Regions from separate parts of the Bradyrhizobium sp. SOJA106 genome, predicted to be linked through region 2. Evidence: predicted binding sites of a transcription regulator. Region 2 holds the regulator's gene; the other holds the start of a gene.

Region 1 (9,012 bases), 340 kb from region 2:
GCTTCCAGGCGGCGGCGAGGATGATCAGCGCCGCGGCCTGGTTGCCGTCGAGCAGCGGATTCCAGTCGATGCCGAGGCCGCGCATGTAGCGCGAGAGCACGCCAAGCGAGGGATGCAGCATGAAGATCCAGAGCACGCCGACGACGGGCGGCGCCACCGCATAGGGCCAGATCAGCAGCGTCCGGTAGAGCATCGAGCCGCGCAGCGGCTCGTCAGCCATCACGGCGAGCAGCAGCGCAAAGGACAGCGACGAGATCGCGATGGCGAACGAGAAGAAGAAAGTCCGGACGATCGAGGCGAAATAAGCGGGGTCCTTGAACAGCTCGATATAGTTGTCGAACCACACGAAGCTCGACGACAGGCCGAAGGCGTCCTGGAGCAGGAAGGACTGGATCACGGCCTGCAGGGCCGGCCAGTAGAAGAAAATCAGGACGATCGCGAGTTGCGGGGCAACCAGCGCGTAGGGCAATAGCTTTGACTGGAAAATGGCTTGCTTTTGCATGATGCCCCAGCAGCGGCAGGCCGGGCGACCGGCCTGCCGCTGATCGCCTTACTTGACGGCGGTCTTTTCGAACTGCCGCAGCATCGTGTTGCCGCGCTCGACGGCGGCATCGAGCGCCTGCTTGGCGGTCTTCTTGCCGGCCAGCGCCTGCTCGATCTCTTCCGACCAGACGTCGCGCAGCTGCACCATGTTGCCGAGGCGCAGGCCGCGCGAGTTCTCGGTCGGCTCCTTATTGGTCAGCTCGAGCAGCGGCGTCTCGAGATAGGGCTGGTCCTTGTAGAACCCTTCTTCCTTCGCCTTGGCGTAGGCCGCCTTGGTGATCGGCAGATAGCCGGAGGCCTTGTGGATGTAGACTTGGCGATCGGTGTCGGAGAGGAAGGTCAGGAACTTCGCGACGCCCTTGTATTCGTCGGCCGACTTGCCGCCCATCACCCAGAGCGAAGCGCCGCCGATGATCGAGTTCTGCGGCGCGCCCTTCACGTCCGGATAATACGGCATCGGCACGGCGGTGAAGTTGAACTTGGCCTGCGCCTTGACGTTGCCGAAGAACGCCGACGAGGTCAGGTAGATCGGGCATTCGCCTGAGGTGAAGCGGCCTTCGCCGGTGTTGGTGCGGCCGGCATAGTCGTAGACCTTGGTCTTCTGCAGCTCGACCAGGTTTTCGAGATGCTTGACCTGGAGCGGGCCGTTGAATTCGAGCACGGTGTCGAAGCCGTCGAGGCCGTTGGCCTTGGTCGAGAGCGGCACGTTGTGCCAGGCCGAGAGCTGCTCGAGATTGACCCAGGTGACCCACGAGCCCGAGAAGCCGCAGGTGTCGTGACCGGCCGCCTTCAGCTTCTTGCCGGCCTCGAACACTTCAGGCCAGGTCTTGGGGATCTCGACATTGGCCTTCTTCAGCTCGTCGAGATTGACCCACATGACCGTGGATGACGAGTTGAAGGGAAACGACAGCATCTCGCCCTTCGAGGTCGAGTAGTAGCCGGTGATCGCGGGCAGGTAGGCCTTCGGATCGAACTTCTCGCCGGTCTCGGCCATCAGCTTGTAGACCGGCTTCACGGCGCCGGTCGCGGCCATCATGGTCGCGGTGCCGACCTCGAACACCTGCATGATATGCGGCGCGTTGCCGGCGCGGAACGCGGCGATGCCCGCGTTCATCGTATCGGCGTAGTTGCCCTTGTAGGTCGGGATCACCTTGTAGTCGCTCTGCGCGGCGTTGAAGTCGTTGGCGAGCTTGACGATGACGTCGTTGTTGGCGCCGGTCATCGCATGCCACCACTGGATTTCGGTCAGGGCCAAGGCCGGCGAGGCGCTGAGACCAACCGTGAGTGCAACAGCTGCAGCCGCGCCAAAATATCGAAGAGTCATCAAGAAAACCTCCCTTGCCCGTCAATGAAGAGCGCTTGCGCTAGCAGCGCCATATGACGTTCACATGACTGTGTAAGCGGCCGAAACGAAAGCGGCAAGCGCTGGAAAAGGGAAGCCGTCAAATAGGCGAATGCGACGCGGGCAGCCTCATGCATTCGCGCTGCACGTGTGCGGCTCGCGCCGCAGTGCGGCATCTGCCGAGTGAGGCGGTCGGACCCTAGCGCTTGCGCTCGGGCCCGCAGACCACGCCCTTGGCGACCATCGCGTCGATCTCCGACTTGGAGTAGCCGAACTCGCCCAGCACCTCGGCCGCGTGCTGGCTGAATTTCGGCGGCAGGCTGCGCAGGCTCGGCTTGCTGCGGTCGAGCCGGATCGGCGAGGCCACGCCCTTGTACCAGTCCTTCTCGATGACATCACCGCGCGCGATCGTGTGCGGGTTGGTCAACGCTTGGTCGATCTTCTGCACCGGACCGGCAGGCAGACCCGCCGCAAGCAGGCGATTGCACAGCGGCTCGGCCTCGTGCTGGCTGAACACCGCGGCCAGCTCGGCGCGGAGTGCCTCGCGGTTGGCGATGCGGTCCTTGTTGCGGGCAAAGCGCGGATCGGTGCCGAGCTCGGGCTTGCCGATCTCCTTGGCGAGCTTGCGGAAGGTGCCGTCATTGCCGACGCCGATGAAGATGTTGTCGGTCTTCGTCGGGAAGATCGCGTAAGGAACGAGGTTCGGATGCTCGTTGCCGGTGAGCGAAGGCGGCTTGCCATGCATGAAATAGTTCGCGGTGTGCGGATGCATGATGGCAAGGCCGGTCTCGTACAGCGTCGTTTCCAGGAACTGGCCCTTGCCCGAACGCTGCCGCTCGGAGAGCGCCATCAGGATGCCAATCGCGGCATAAAGACCGGTGGTGATGTCGACCAGCGGCACGCCGATCCGCATCGGGCCGCTCTCCACCGAGCCGGTCGCCGCGATCATGCCGGTCATGGCCTGGATGATGGCGTCATAGCCGGGATTGCCGCCACGCGGGCCATCGGCGCCGAAGCCGCAGATCCGGCAATGCACGAGGCGCGGGAATTTCTCGCGCAGCACCTCGTTGCCGATGCCCCATTTCTCCAGCGTGCCGGGCTTGAAATTCTCGATCAGGACGTCGGCCGTCTCCAGCATCTTCAGCAACACCACGCGGCCGCCGTCGGAGGCGAGGTCGAGGCCGATCGAGCGCTTGTTGCGATTGATGCCGACGAAATAGGCCGCGTCCTCCTCATGGAAGGGAGGACCCCATTCGCGCACCTCGTCGCCCGCCGGCGGCTCGACCTTGATGACGTCGGCGCCGTGGTCGGCGAGGATCTGGGTGCAATAGGGACCGCCGAGCACGCGCGTGAGATCGATGACGCGCAGCCCGCTCATTGCGCCCAATGCTGCTCCAGAACTGGCGGCTTCAGTCATGCCTTCGCTTCCCTGTGTCGGTCGTTTGGTCACAGGCCTAGCGAGGTTTGTTTGCGCCAGCAATGGCGCCGGGCGTAGGGCCGCATGCGCCGCCGCGCGCCAATCCCGCGGCGCGGCAAATCAAGCGGAAGCGGCCGGCCCGAGGGGGATCCCGGGCCAGCCAATCCATCGTCAGATCAGACGACCGTCAGGCGAACGTCGACATTGCCGCGCGTGGCATTGGAGTACGGGCACACCTGGTGCGCCTTCTCAACCAGCGCCTCGGCCTCCGCACGGGCGAGACCCGGCAGCGAGACGGCGAGGTCGATGTCGAGGCCGAAGCCGCCCTCGGAGCGCGGGCCGATGCCGATGGTCGAGGTGACCGATGCGTCGGCCGGAACCTTCGGGCCGCCCTGCGAGGCCACGAACTTCATCGCGCCGATGAAGCAGGCGGCATAGCCGGCCGCGAACAGCTGCTCGGGATTGTTGCCGGCGCCGCCGCCACCGCCGAGCTCCTTCGGCGTGGTAAGCTTGACGTCGAGTGCGCCGTCGAGGGTCGCAGCATGGCCGTCGCGGCCGCCGGTGGCTTTTGCGCTGGTCTTATAGAGGACGTTCACGGACATTTTCGTCTCCCTTGGGGTTCCGGGTTGGGACCCGCTCTATATCGCGGACAATTAGATTGCGCGCAATTGAAATTGTGCAGCCTCACATTTAATTGTCCGCAATTGAATCTGCCGCCGGCCGGCCCCAGGATGGGAGAAACGTCGTGAGATTCGTGATGCCCCGGAAAGTGCCGGCGCTGGACCCGCAGCGCCTCGACAACCAGATCTGCTTCGCGGTCTATTCCGCCGCGCATGCCTTCAACCGCGTCTACAAGCCGCTGCTTGACCGGCTCGGCCTCACCTATCCGCAATATCTGGTGATGCTGGTGCTGTGGGAGCGCGACGACGTCCCGGTCAAGGACATCGGCGAGAAGCTGTTCCTGGATTCGGGCACGCTGACGCCGCTCTTGAAGCGGTTAGAGGCCGCGCATCTGGTCAGGCGTACCCGCTCCAGCGAGGACGAACGACAAGTGCTGATCGCCCTGACGCCGCAGGGCCACGCACTGAAGGAAAAGGCACGCAGCGTGCCGCAATCGATTCTGGCGGCCTCGGACTGTTCGGTGTCGGAGCTGGTGGCAATGAAGGATGAGATCGTCGCATTGAGGGATCGGCTCAATGCGGTGATCGGGGAGTAGGGGAATTCGTGGAGGCCGGCTTCGCCCTTCGGGCCGCGCCGCGGCAGCCTTCGCTGCGATAAGGCTTGCCGAGCCGAAGCTGGCGAAGCCAGCGAAGGCTGGTGGAGCCAGGCGGGATCGAACCGCCGACCTCTTGCATGCCATGCAAGCGCTCTCCCAGCTGAGCTATGGCCCCTTAAATCGCGGGATGACCCTGGGGGATCACTCCCGACCGGCGAGCCTTCCGACTCGCGCGGTGCACCCTTTTTCACAGATCAGGGCTGATCTCAAGTCTCTTCATCACCTCCGACATCACCAATGATGTCGGTGACGTCCTCATCGCCCTCTTCTTCGTCGGCAATGAAGGTCGAATCATCGTCATCGTCGTCGTCGAGGGTCTCGTCGACCTCGATATCGTCCTCCGATTCGGGCACCACGGCCTTGACCTTGCCGGTGTTCTCCTCGGCATCGGCCTCCTCGAGGGAGACCAACTCTTCGGCCTCAGCCGGCTCCGGCGCGGTATCCTGGGCCATGTTGCGGGCTTCGGCGCCACGGGGCGCGCGCGCAGGGGCAATCGGGGCGATCGGAACCACTTCGCCGGTATAGGGCGAGATCACCGGATTCTTGTTGAGATCATAGAATTTCTTGCCCGTGGTCGGGCAAATACGTTTGGTTCCGAGTTCGGACTTGGCCACGGCAGGAATCCTGGGAATGTCTGAAAAGCGGTGCTTCACTTGGCTAGTTGGCGGCCCGCTGTCAATAGCGCATTACGGGAGAAAGACATGCCCGTGACGACGGAGAGACCATGTGATACCTGCCCCCGCGAGCCCCGCAGGGATGTTTCGGGCCTATCCAAGGACATAATGTGACCCATTCCGACAAGCCGACGCCCCTTCGGTCGCGCGCCAGCGGTCCACTGACCGGGAAAGTGCGGGTGCCCGGGGACAAGTCGATCTCCCACCGCGCCCTGATCCTCGGCGCGCTTGCGGTCGGCGAGACCAGGATTTCGGGCTTGCTGGAAGGCGAGGACGTCCTCAACACCGCCAAATCCATGCAGGCTCTTGGCGCTCAGGTCGAGCGCACCGGCGATTTCGCCTGGAAGGTTCAGGGCGTCGGCGTCGGAGGCTTTGCACAGCCCAGCGCGGCGCTGGATTTCGGCAATTCGGGCACCGGCTGCCGGCTGGTCATGGGCGCCGTGGCCGGCTGCCCGATCTCGGCGATTTTCGACGGTGATGCCTCCCTGCGCAGCCGCCCCATGCGCCGGATTCTCGATCCGCTCGAAAAGATGGGCGCCAGGGTCGTTTCCGGCGGCGAGGGTGGCCGCCTGCCGCTGACCGTCCAGGGCGCGCGCGATCCGCTGCCGATCACCTACAAGACTCCGGTCGCCTCGGCCCAGATCAAATCGGCCGTGCTGCTGGCGGGCCTGGCCGCGCCTGGCACCACCACGGTCATTGAAAACGAGGCCAGCCGCGACCACACCGAGCTGATGCTGAAGCATTTTGGTGCCGAGATCACCTCGGTGCCGGAAGGCCAGCATGGCCGCCGCATCACGCTCGTCGGTCAGCCCGAGCTGCATGGTGCCAACGTCGTCGTGCCCGCCGATCCGTCCTCTGCGGCATTCCCCATCGTCGCGGCGCTGATCGTCGAAGGCTCCGACATCGTGTTGTCCGACGTCATGACCAATCCGCTGCGCACCGGCCTGTTCACCACGCTGCGCGAAATGGGCGCCTCGATCGAGGAGAGCGAGGTGCGGCGCGATGCCGGCGAGCCGATGGCGCAGTTGCGCGTGCGCGCGTCAAAACTGCGCGGCGTCGAGATACCGCCGGAGCGCGCGCCCTCGATGATCGACGAATATCTCGTGCTGGCGGTCGCGGCCTCCTTCGCCGAAGGCACGACCATCATGCGCGGCCTGCAGGAGCTGCGCGTCAAGGAATCCGACCGTCTCGAGGCCACGGCTGACATGCTCCGCGTCAACGGCGTCAAGGTCGAAATCTCCGGCGACGATCTGATCGTCGAGGGCCGTGGCCATGTCCCCGGCGGCGGCACAGTCGCGACCCATATGGATCATCGCATCGCGATGTCCGCGCTGGTGATGGGGTGCGCATCCGACCAGCCCGTGACCGTTGACGATACCGCCTTCATCGCCACCAGCTTCCCGGACTTCATTCCGATGATGCGTTCGCTAGGGGCCGAGTTTTCATGATCATCGCCATCGACGGGCCCGCCGCCTCGGGCAAGGGGACGCTCGGCAAGCGCCTTGCCCATCATTACGGCTACCGTCATCTCGATACCGGTGTGATCTATCGCGCGGTGGCCTATGCCCTGATGCAGTCGGGTCATGATCTCCGGGACGAGGCGGCGGCGGTGCAGGCGGCGCTGGAACTCGATCCCGAAAAGTTCGGCAATCCCGCCCTGAAGACCCAGGAGGCCGGTGAGGGCGCGTCCATCGTTTCGGCCATCCCCAGGGTTCGCGAGGTCCTGCTCAATTTCCAGCGGCAATTTGCCGCCGATCCGCCCGGCGCCGTGCTGGACGGCCGGGACATTGGAACCGTGATCTGCCCGCATGCCGACGTAAAGATTTTCGTCGTTGCCGACCCCAGGGTTCGTGCGCGGCGCCGGACCATGGAGGCGAGGGCGAGGGGCGAGCAAGTGGACGAGGCGGCCGTGCTCGCCGACATCATCCAGCGCGACGAGCGTGACAAGAACCGGCCGATTGCGCCTTTAAAACCGGCCCCCGATGCTTACTTGCTAGATAACTCCCAACTGGATATAGAAGGCGGCGTCCGGGCCGCCATCGACATTATCGAGGCTGTCCGAGCGGGCCGGTCGCGGGGTTAAGCCGCCGCCGTCATTGGAGGAAGTGCCCGCTCCCGCTCTTTGAGGTCGATACCTTCGGTCCCTAATTTGGGGACCGGCGCGATCCAGGCTCCGGACACAAGAATTCCACGTATCGAATGCGCGGGCCTCAGCCGGCCCGCTTCCGTTGTTCTTGCTGCAAGGCCGGAGCAACGAGCGGTCGCTCGAAGGTTTTGCGGACCTTCCGACACTGCGCGTGCGATGCGCCCTTGAATCCAACGGCCGGCAAGACATCCGCAACTGGAGAACAAATGGCTTCGACTTCTGCTGATACCTATAGCCCCTCGCGCGACGATTTCGCCGCGATGCTCGACGAGTCCTTCGCAGGTGGCAACCTGCAGGAAAGCTCCGTCGTCAAGGGCAGGGTGGTTGCAATTGAAAAGGACATGGCCGTCATCGACGTCGGCCTGAAGACCGAGGGCCGCGTGGCCCTGCGCGAATTTTCCGGCCCCGGCCGTGACTCTGACCTCAAGGTCGGCGACGAGGTGGAAGTGTTCCTCGATCGCATCGAGAACGCCCTCGGCGAAGCCGTGCTGTCGCGCGACAAGGCGCGCCGCGAAGAGAGCTGGGGCAAGCTCGAGAAGGCGTTCCAGAACAACGAGAAGGTCAACGGCGTCATCTTCAACCAGGTCAAGGGCGGCTTCACCGTCGATCTCGACGGTGCCGTGGCGTTCCTGCCGCGCTCGCAGGTCGACATCCGTCCGATCCGCGACGTCGCGCCGCTGATGAACAACTCGCAGCCGTTCCAAATCCTCAAGATGGACCGCCGCCGCGGCAACATCGTGGTGTCCCGCCGCACGGTTCTCGAAGAGACCCGCGCCGAGCAGCGCCAGGAGCTGGTGCAGAACCTCGAAGAGGGTCAGGTCATCGACGGCGTGGTCAAGAACATCACCGATTACGGTGCGTTCGTTGATCTCGGAGGCATCGACGGCCTGCTGCACGTCACCGACATCGCGTGGCGCCGCGTCAACCATCCGACCGAGGTGCTCTCGATCGGCCAGACCGTGAAGGTCAAGATCATCAAGATCAACCACGAGACGCACCGCATCTCGCTGGGCATGAAGCAGCTGCTGGACGATCCGTGGCAGGGCATCGAAGCCAAGTACCCGCTGGGTGCCCGCTTCACCGGCCGCGTCACCAACATCACCGACTACGGTGCGTTCGTCGAGCTCGAACCGGGCATCGAAGGCCTGATCCACGTCTCCGAGATGTCGTGGACCAAGAAGAACATGCACCCCGGCAAGATCGTGTCGACCTCGCAGGAAGTCGACGTGCAGGTGCTGGAAGTCGATTCCGTCAAGCGCCGCATCTCGCTCGGCCTCAAGCAGACCATGCGCAACCCGTGGGAGGTCTTCGTCGAAGGTCACCCGACCGGTTCGGTCGTCGAGGGCGAGGTCAAGAACAAGACCGAGTTCGGTCTGTTCCTGGGTCTCGAGGGCGACGTCGACGGCATGGTCCATCTCTCCGATCTCGACTGGAAGCTTCCGGGCGAGCAGGTGATCGACAACTACAAGAAGGGCGACATGGTGAAGGCCGTGGTGCTCGATGTGGACGTCGAGAAGGAGCGTATCTCGCTCGGCATCAAGCAGCTCGAAGGCGATCCCTTCGCCGAGCCGGGCGATGTCAAGAAGGGCGCGGTCGTGACCTGCGAAGTGCTCG
Region 2 (9,012 bases):
CGTCGTGAAGCTGATCGAGAAGACCTGGTCGGCCGACATTAAGAGCTAAGGCGCTCTCGATTGCCGGGACCTCAAAGACGTCCGCTCCGGATCGGCCTCGCGCTGCATCCGGAGCGCAGCACCGACAACAAGCGTATATAAACAGGTACAGGGGATCGGCGTGGCAGAGATGGCTGTCGAGAGCAATGTAGTTGATGCCGCCGGACCGTACGATCGCGCCAAGGCGTTGAGCGCGTTCAAGCTCGGTGACCTCACCTTCTACTGGATCACGCGGCTCAGCGCGATCTCCGTGCTGCTGATCCTCGGCGGCATCATCGTTTCGCTGATCGTCGGTGCCTTCCCGGCGATGAAGGAATACGGCCTCTCGTTCCTGTGGACGCAGCGCTGGGCGCCGTCGGCAGATCCCCCCGTGCTCGGCGCGCTCGGCCCGATCTACGGCACGCTCGTCACCTCGTTCATCGCGATGCTGATCGCCATTCCGGTCGGTCTCGGCATCGCCATCTTCCTCACCGAGCTGTGCCCGCAATGGGCGCGCCGCCCGATCGGCATGGCAATCGAGCTGCTCGCCGGCATCCCCTCGATCATCTACGGCATGTGGGGCTTCTTCGTGCTGGGCCCGTTCCTGGCCAACACCTACCAGCCGTTCATGATCAAGATCTCCGACGGCATCCCCGTGCTCGGCGCGATCTTCGCCGGTCCCCCGTCCTATCTCAGCCTGTTCAATGCCTCGCTGATCCTCGCCATCATGGTGCTGCCCTTCATCACCTCGATCTCGGTCGACGTGTTCAAGACGGTGCCGCCGGTGCTGAAGGAAGCGGCCTACGGCGTCGGCTGCACCACCTGGGAAGTCGTCCGCAGCGTGGTGATCCCCTACACCCGCGTCGGCGTCATCGGCGGCGTCATGCTGGCGCTCGGCCGCGCGCTCGGCGAGACCATGGCGGTGACCTTCATCATCGGCAACTCGTTCCGCATCTCCTCGTCGATCTTCGCCCCGGGCACCACGATCTCGGCGGCGATCGCGTCCGAGTTCGCCGAAAGCGACGGCCTGCACCAGTCCGGCCTGATCCTTCTCGGCCTCCTGCTGTTCGTGCTCACGTTCTTCGTGCTCGCCGCCGCGCGCCTGATGCTGCTGCGTCTCGAAAAGAAGGCGGGGAAGTAACATGAACCCGATTTACGCACGCCGCCGCCGCATGGACATCGTCATCCGTGCGCTCTGCCTTGCCGCCGCCGCCTTCGGCGTCACCTGGCTCGCGCTGATCCTGCTGACGCTGCTCTACAACGGCCTGACCGGGCTCAACCTCCAGGTCTTCACCGAAAACACCCCGCCGCCCGGCTCGACCGAGGGCGGCCTCCTCAACGCCATCGTCGGCTCGCTGATCATGACCGCGCTCGGCGTCGGCATCGGCGCGCCGCTCGGCCTGTTCGCGGGCACCTATCTCGCCGAGTACGGCCGCAACGACAAGCTGACCTCGGTGATCCGTTTCATCAACGACATCCTGCTGTCGGCGCCCTCGATCATCATCGGCCTGTTCATCTACGGCGCGGTCGTGGTGCCGATGCGCGGCTTCTCGGCCATCGCCGGCTGCCTCGCGCTCGCCGTGATCGTCATTCCGGTGGTGCTGCGCACGACCGAGGACATGCTGCTGCTGGTGCCGAACGCATTGCGCGAGGCTGCCTCCGCGCTCGGTCTGCCGCGCTCGCTGGTGATCAAGCGCATCGCCTATCGCGCGGCGCGCTCGGGCCTCATCACCGGCGTGATGCTGGCCACCGCCCGCGTCGCCGGCGAGACCGCGCCGCTGCTCTTCACCGCGCTGTCGAACCAGTTCTTCAGCCTGAGCCTGAACAAGACGATGGCCAACCTGCCGGTGACCATCAACAACTTCGTGCAGAGCCCCTATGCCTACTGGAAGCAGCTCGCCTGGAGCGGCGCCCTGCTGATCACGTTGACCGTGCTTGCCCTGAACATTGGCGCGCGCATCCTGAGCGCCGAGAGGACCGCAAAATGAGCGATATGTCAGTTACCGTCAGTACGCCCGTTCAGCACGGCTCGCAGCCGCTGCCCGAGGCCCCGGCCAAGGTGACGGTGCGCAACCTCAACTTCTATTACGGCGAGCACCACGCGCTGAAGAACATCAACCTGACGCTCGGCACCAATCGCGTCACGGCGTTCATCGGCCCGTCGGGCTGCGGCAAGTCGACCCTACTGCGCATCTTCAACCGGATGTACGACCTCTACCCGGGCCAGCGCGCCACCGGCCAGCTGATGCTCGACCAGACCAACATCCTCGACCCCAAGCTGGACCTCAACCTGCTGCGCGCCCGCGTCGGCATGGTGTTCCAGAAGCCGACGCCGTTCCCGATGACGATCTACGAGAACATCGCGTTTGGCATCCGTCTCTATGAGAAGATCTCGAAGTCCGAGATGGACGACCGCGTCGAGAAGGCGCTGCGCGGCGGCGCGCTGTGGAACGAGGTCAAGGACAAGCTCAATGCGTCCGGCCTCTCGCTCTCCGGCGGCCAGCAGCAGCGCCTCTGCATCGCCCGCACCGTCGCGGTGCGGCCCGAGGTGATCCTGTTCGACGAGCCCTGCTCGGCGCTCGACCCGATCTCGACCGCCAAGGTCGAAGAGCTGATCCAGGAGCTGTCCGAGAACTACACGATCGCGATCGTCACCCACAACATGCAGCAGGCGGCCCGCGTCTCCGACAAGACCGCCTTCATGTATCTCGGCGAGTTGATCGAGTTCGACGATACCAGCAAGATATTCACTTCGCCGAGCGATCGGCGCACGCAGGATTACATCACCGGCCGGTTCGGCTGAGGAGACGGGATATGGGTTCTGAACATACCGCAAAGGCCTTCGACACCGACCTCCAGGAGCTCACCCGCCTGGTCGCCGAGATGGGCGGCCTCGCCGAGCGCATGATCGTCGATTCCGTCGACGCGCTGATCCGTCGCGACGTCGTGCTCGGCCAGCGCGTGGTCGCGACCGACGCCGAGATCGACGCGCTCCAGAAGAAGATCGAGGAGCGCGCCGTGCTCACCATCGCCCGCCGCCAGCCGATGGCGGTGGACCTGCGCGAGATCGTCGGCGCCATGCGCGTCGCCACCGATCTCGAGCGCATCGGCGATCTCGCCAAGAACATGGGCAAGCGCGTCGCGGCGCTGGAGACGGACTTTCATCCGCTGAAGCTGTTCCGCGGCCTCGAGCACATGACCGACCTCGTGCAGCAGCAGGTCAAGTCGGTGCTGGACGCCTATGCCGCGCACGACCTGCCGGCGGCGATGGCGGTGTGGAAGGGCGACGAGGAAGTCGACGCCATCTGCACCTCTCTGTTCCGCGAGCTTCTCACCTATATGATGGAGGATCCGCGCAACATCTCGTTCTGCATTCACCTGATGTTCTGCGCCAAGAACATCGAGCGCATCGGTGACCATGCCACCAACATCGCCGAGACCGTGTTCTACATGATCGAGGGCCAGGCGATCACCGACAAGCGGCCGAAGGGTGACATGACGACCTTTGCCACGACGATCCCGAATAGCTGAAGAGTCAAGGAGCGACGACACCATGGGCGCGCGCATTATGGTGGTTGAAGACGAGGAAGCTCTCACCGAGCTGCTTCGCTACAACCTCGAAGGCGATGGCTATGACGTCGAGACGGTGATGCGCGGTGACGACGCCGACACCCGTCTCAAGGAGCACATCCCCGACCTGATCGTGCTCGACTGGATGCTGCCGGGCCTCTCCGGCATCGAGCTGTGCCGACGGCTGCGCACCCGCCCGGAGACCAAGCAGCTTCCGATCATCATGCTGACCGCGCGCGGCGAGGAGAGCGAGCGGGTGCGGGGTCTTGCGACCGGCGCCGACGATTACATCGTCAAGCCGTTCTCCGTGCCGGAGCTGCTGGCGCGCGTGAAGGGCCTCTTGCGGCGCGCAAGCCCGGAGCGGCTCGCAACCGTGCTCGCCTATGGCGACATCGAGCTCGACCGCGACAAGCGTCGCGTCGCGCGCTCGGGCCGGCCGATCGATCTCGGTCCGACCGAATATCGCCTGCTGGAGTTCTTCCTGGAGCATCCCGGCCGCGTGTTCTCGCGCGAGCAGCTGCTCGACAGCGTCTGGGGCCGCGACATCTACATCGACGAACGCACCGTCGACGTGCATATCGGCCGTCTGCGCAAGCTGCTCAATCTCGGCCGCGAGCAGGACCCGATCCGCACCGTCCGCGGCGCCGGCTACGCGCTGGACGATCGCTTCGCGAAAGCGGAGCAGACGTAAGAACGGCTGCAAGCGAGCAAAGTAAAAGCGTGCCGAGCGGCGCGCTTTTTTGCTTCGGATCGTCCCGGCCGCGTGCCGGGACGATGTCGTTGAAGCAGTGCTCAGCGCGTGCCCGGCTTCGCGGGCGCGCGGCGGCGATCCGCCGCCGGCTGGTAAGCGACGCGCGAGTGCTGCGCGCAATAGGGCAGGCCGGAGAGCGCCTTGCCGCCGCAGAAGAAGAAATCCGGGCTCGATGGATCGCCGACCGGCCAGTGGCAGGTCGCCTCGTTCAGCTCCAGGAGCGACAGCCGCTGGCTCATCGGCACCACGTTGTCGTAGGTGACCGGCTCGGCCTCCACCTCGACCTCGAAGGCCTGCGCCAGCGCGGTGTTGCCGCGCGAGATCGGGCGGCTCACGCGCATCATGTGCTGCGCGGGACGCGCCTTGCGCGGCCGGGGCGCGGCCGACGAGGGGCTCTTGGCGCGGCCGGACAGGCCGAGCCTGTGCACTTTGCCGATCACGGCATTGCGGGTCACATTGCCGAGCTCGGCCGCGATCTGGCTGGCCGAAAGTCCGGCCTCCCAGAGCTTCTTCAGCTGCTCGACGCGATCATCGGACCAGGTCAAAACCGTCATTGCACCCTTTCCCTCGCTGCCGGCCAGCCATCCTGGGGCCTCACAGCGAATGCCTAAGCCTTGAAAAACCCGTGCCGCCAGAATCCCTTAAGGCTCGCCGGGCACACAAGGTGCGCCCGAACGTTTACGCCGGTACATGAGGACTCTTGGGATCAGAACTGCTGCACGAGATGTCGTATCTGACAGTCCAAACGCTACAATATGGCGTGACTCGCGCGCAAGAGTCCGCCGACTCGCTTCCACATGTTCCGTGGTGAAAAATCCCGCAAAATCGGCACCGCAAGACTACGGATTCAGCGTTTCCTGGGGCTTTTCGGGCGGCATTGACACCCGTCTCACCAAGCATAAGATAGTCGTGCGTGCCGCCCTTAAAAGGCGGCACGTTTCGTTTTCCGGGCCGGTCAATGGTGCGTTGCGCAACGCACTCAGGCCGTCCGCAACATCCAAGTGATCGTCATGACCAACAGCGCCGCGCCGCATTTGCTCCCCGTTTTCGCCAGGGCCGACCTCGGTTTCGAGCGCGGCGAAGGCTGCTGGCTGATCGCGACCAACGGCGAGCGCTATCTCGACTTCACATCGGGCGTCGCGGTGAATGCGCTCGGCCATGCTCATCCCGCGCTGGTCAAGGCGCTGCAGGAGCAGGCGACGAAGCTCTGGCACATGTCGAACCTGTTCCAGAGCCCCGATGGCGAGAAGCTCGCCGCGCGCCTATGCAGCGAGAGCTTTGCGGATTTCGTGTTCTTCTGCAATTCCGGCGCCGAGGCGCTGGAGGGCGTGATCAAGCTGGTCCGCCATCATCACTTCTCGAAGGGTCATCCCGAGCGCTACCGCATCATCACCTTCGAAGGCGCCTTCCACGGCCGCACGCTGGCAACGCTGGCTGCGACGGGAGCTGCAAAATATCTCGAAGGTTTCGGCCCGCCGATGGACGGTTTCGACCAGGTGCCGCATGGCGAGATCGAGGCCGTAAAGAAGGCGATCGGTCCGCAGACCGCCGGCATCCTGATCGAGCCGATCCAGGGGGAGGGCGGCGTGCGTTCGTCGCCGCCCGCCTTCCTCAAGGCGTTGCGCCAGCTCTGCGACGAGAAGGGCCTGCTGCTCGCGTTCGACGAGGTGCAGACCGGAATGGGCCGCACCGGCGATCTGTTCGCGCATCGGCGCACCGGCGTCACGCCTGACGTGATGTCGCTGGCGAAAGCGCTCGGCGGCGGCTTCCCGATTGGCGCAGTGCTGGCGACCGCGGTGGCGGCGGCTGGCATGGGCCCCGGCTCGCATGGTTCGACCTTTGGCGGCAATCCGCTCGCGATCTCGGCTGCGAACGCCGTTCTCGACGTCATGCTCAAGCCCGGCTTTTTCGATCACGTGCAGAAGATGTCGCTGCTGCTCAAGCAGAAGCTCGCCTCCGTGATCGACCGTCACCCCGACGTCGTCAGCGAGGTGCGCGGCGAGGGGCTCCTGATCGGCATCAAGGCCGTGGTGCCCTCCGCCGATCTGGTCGCAGCGCTGCGCAACGAAAAATTGCTGACCGTCGGCGCCGGCGACAATGTCGTGCGTTTCCTGCCGCCTCTGGTCGTCACAGAAGCCGAGATCGAGGATAGCGTCGTGCGGCTCGAGCGCGCCTGCACGGCCCTTGCCGGCAACAAGCGGGCGGCAAGCTGATGAGCAGTTCACCCAAGCATTTCCTCGACATCAACGAGCTGCCGCTGACCGAGCTCAAGCGCATGCTTGCCGCATCCTCCGCGATGAAGGCGAAGCAGAAGGCGCACCAGCCGGTGAAGTCGCTCGAAGGCAAGACGCTGGCCATGATCTTCGAGCGTCCCTCGACTCGCACCCGCGTTTCGTTCGACGTCGCCATGCGCCAGCTCGGCGGCGAGCCCATCATGCTCACCGGAGCCGAGATGCAGCTCGGCCGTGGCGAGACCATCGCCGACACTGCGCGCGTGCTGTCGCGCTATGTCGATGCCATCATGATCCGCATCCTCAACCACGAGGCGCTGCTGGAGCTTGCGCAACATGCGACCGTGCCCGTCATCAACGGCCTGACGCGGCGTTCGCATCCCTGCCAGGTGATGGCCGACCTCATGACATATGAGGAGCATCGGGGCCCGATCGAGGGCCGGACGGTGGCCTGGACCGGCGACGACAACAACGTGCTGGCGTCCTGGGCTCACGCCGCCGAGCGCTTCAAGTTCAAGCTCAACGTCGCAACGCCCCCGGAGCTCGCGCCGAAGAAGGTGATGCGCGACTGGATCAAGGCGACGAATGCGCCGATCGTGCTCGGCACCGATCCTGAGGCCGCCGTGAAGGGCGCCGACTGCGTCGTCACCGATACCTGGGTGTCGATGGGCGACAAGGAAGGCGAGCACCGGCACAACGTGCTCAAGCCCTATCAGGTCAATGCCAAGCTGATGTCGCTGGCCAAGCCCGACGCGCTGTTCATGCACTGCCTGCCGGCCCACCGCGGCGAGGAGGTCACGGATGACGTGATCGACGGCCCGCAATCGGTCGTGTTCGACGAGGCTGAAAACCGCCTGCACGCGCAGAAGGGCATTCTGGCCTGGTGCTTCGACGCGGTGACGTAATCTCGCTGAAGCCCCGGCGGGCGCCTCACACACTATCGTTGTCCCTGCGAACGCAGGGATCCATACCGCGGAATCTCTCGCGCGGCGGACGGCTAGAGGCCGACAGTCTTCGCCAAACCCAGGCCTGTGGCCATGGGTATCGGGTTCGCGCTTCCGCCTTCGCTCGTCGAGCTTCGGCGGATAAGTCGCGCGCCTCGGGACGACATCGAATCTGCAGGATCGTGTGCGATCATGACTGCATCCGGAACACACCGCCCCTCGCGGCCCTTCCATTCCACCACCTCCGACCCCAGATAAAGCGCCATGGTTTTCCAATCCCCTGACATGAAGACCGGGCCTGAAGGCCCGGTTCGCGCGCCATCAGCGGTTCCGATCGATGACGCCGTGCTGCCCTACGAGGTCGACGCGCTCGACGTGCGCGGTCGCCTGGTGCGGCTCGGGCCCGCGCTCGATGAGATCCTGACCAAGCACGATTATCCGGCGCCGGTCGGCAAGCTGCTCGGCGAGGCCATCGTGCTGACGACGCTGCTCGGCTCGGCGCTGAAATTCGAGGGCCGCTTCATCCTCCAGGCCCAGACCGACGGTCCGGTGTCGTTCCTGGTGGTGGACTACCAGGCGCCGGATCGCCTGCGCGCCTATGCGCGCTTCGATGCCGCGCGCCTTGGTGTCGCCAAGGACTCCGGCACGCTGCTCGGCCGCGGTCATCTCGCCATGACCATCGACCAGGGTCCCGACATGAGCCGTTACCAGGGTCTGGTCGCGCTCGACGGCGGTAGTCTGGAAGACGCCGCTCACGAATATTTCCTGCGCTCCGAGCAGATCCCGACCAAGGTGCGCCTTGCGGTCGGCGAGGAGTGGCGCAGTAGCGATGGCGGCAAGCATCGCTGGCGCGCCGGCGGCATGCTGATGCAGTTTCTGCCGAAAGCCCCGGAGCGCGCGCGGCAGGCCGACCTGCATCCCGGCGATGCCCCTGAAGGCGCCGAAGTGCACAGCGTTGCCGAGGACGACGCCTGGGTCGAGGCACGCTCACTGATCGAGACCGTGGAGGATGTCGAGCTGATCGATCCCGAGCTGTCCGGCGAGCGGCTGCTTTACCGCCTCTTCCACGAGCGCGGCGTGCGCGTGTTCAAGCCGTTGTCTCTCAAGGCGCAATGCTCCTGCTCGCGAGATGCGGTCGCGTCCATGCTGAAGAGTTTTTCGCCGGACGATCGCGCCGCGATGGTCAAGGACGACAAGGTCGTCGTGACCTGCGAGTTCTGCAGCTCGGTGTACCAGTTCACGCCGCATGAGGCGGGTGTGGAGGACGCGTAAGGCGTCTGTTGTTTTCGTATTGCACCCACTCAGGGTCATCGCCCGCGAAGGCAGGCGACCCAGTGCTCCGAGACGGTGGTGATGGAAGCGAGAGGCTGCGGCGTACTGGATGCCCCCGGTCAAGCCGGGGCATGACAGTTGTGAGCGTTGCGGCGAACTGCGCGTCCTAGTTCAGCACCCGCTTGCTGTCCGGGCTGTCCAACGAGAATGTCGGCACCTCGATCTC

What was found. Region 2 encodes PhoB, which activates phosphate uptake and scavenging genes when phosphate is short. Its sites were predicted from a motif close to TGTCATNNANCTGTCAT; they were not measured.
Region 1: ugpB (sn-glycerol-3-phosphate ABC transporter substrate-binding protein UgpB) is a predicted target of PhoB. The motif match lies at 1,921-1,937, and genes of this name have one in related genera.

What each region holds. Positions count from the first base shown of each region.
Region 1 is NZ_CM182549.1:96,587-105,598, reverse strand. It holds gene ugpA (sn-glycerol-3-phosphate ABC transporter permease UgpA) at 1-502, opposite strand, end outside; gene ugpB (sn-glycerol-3-phosphate ABC transporter substrate-binding protein UgpB) at 551-1,867, opposite strand; gene AC5V87_RS00450 (CaiB/BaiF CoA transferase family protein) at 2,085-3,302, opposite strand; gene AC5V87_RS00445 (organic hydroperoxide resistance protein) at 3,479-3,904, opposite strand; gene AC5V87_RS00440 (MarR family winged helix-turn-helix transcriptional regulator) at 4,060-4,518, shown strand; tRNA gene AC5V87_RS00435 (tRNA-Ala) at 4,618-4,693, opposite strand; gene AC5V87_RS00430 (TIGR02300 family protein) at 4,785-5,192, opposite strand; gene aroA (3-phosphoshikimate 1-carboxyvinyltransferase) at 5,363-6,700, shown strand; gene cmk ((d)CMP kinase) at 6,697-7,335, shown strand; gene rpsA (30S ribosomal protein S1) at 7,605-9,012, shown strand, end outside.
Region 2 is NZ_CM182549.1:8,021,172-8,030,183, reverse strand. It holds gene pstS (phosphate ABC transporter substrate-binding protein PstS) at 1-49, shown strand, start outside; gene pstC (phosphate ABC transporter permease subunit PstC) at 170-1,159, shown strand; gene pstA (phosphate ABC transporter permease PstA) at 1,161-2,006, shown strand; gene pstB (phosphate ABC transporter ATP-binding protein PstB) at 2,003-2,821, shown strand; gene phoU (phosphate signaling complex protein PhoU) at 2,833-3,549, shown strand; gene phoB (phosphate regulon transcriptional regulator PhoB) at 3,572-4,279, shown strand; gene AC5V87_RS37925 (GcrA family cell cycle regulator) at 4,381-4,893, opposite strand; gene AC5V87_RS37920 (aspartate aminotransferase family protein) at 5,350-6,552, shown strand; gene argF (ornithine carbamoyltransferase) at 6,552-7,475, shown strand; gene AC5V87_RS37910 (Hsp33 family molecular chaperone) at 7,779-8,786, shown strand; gene apaG (Co2+/Mg2+ efflux facilitator ApaG/CorD) at 8,953-9,012, opposite strand, start outside.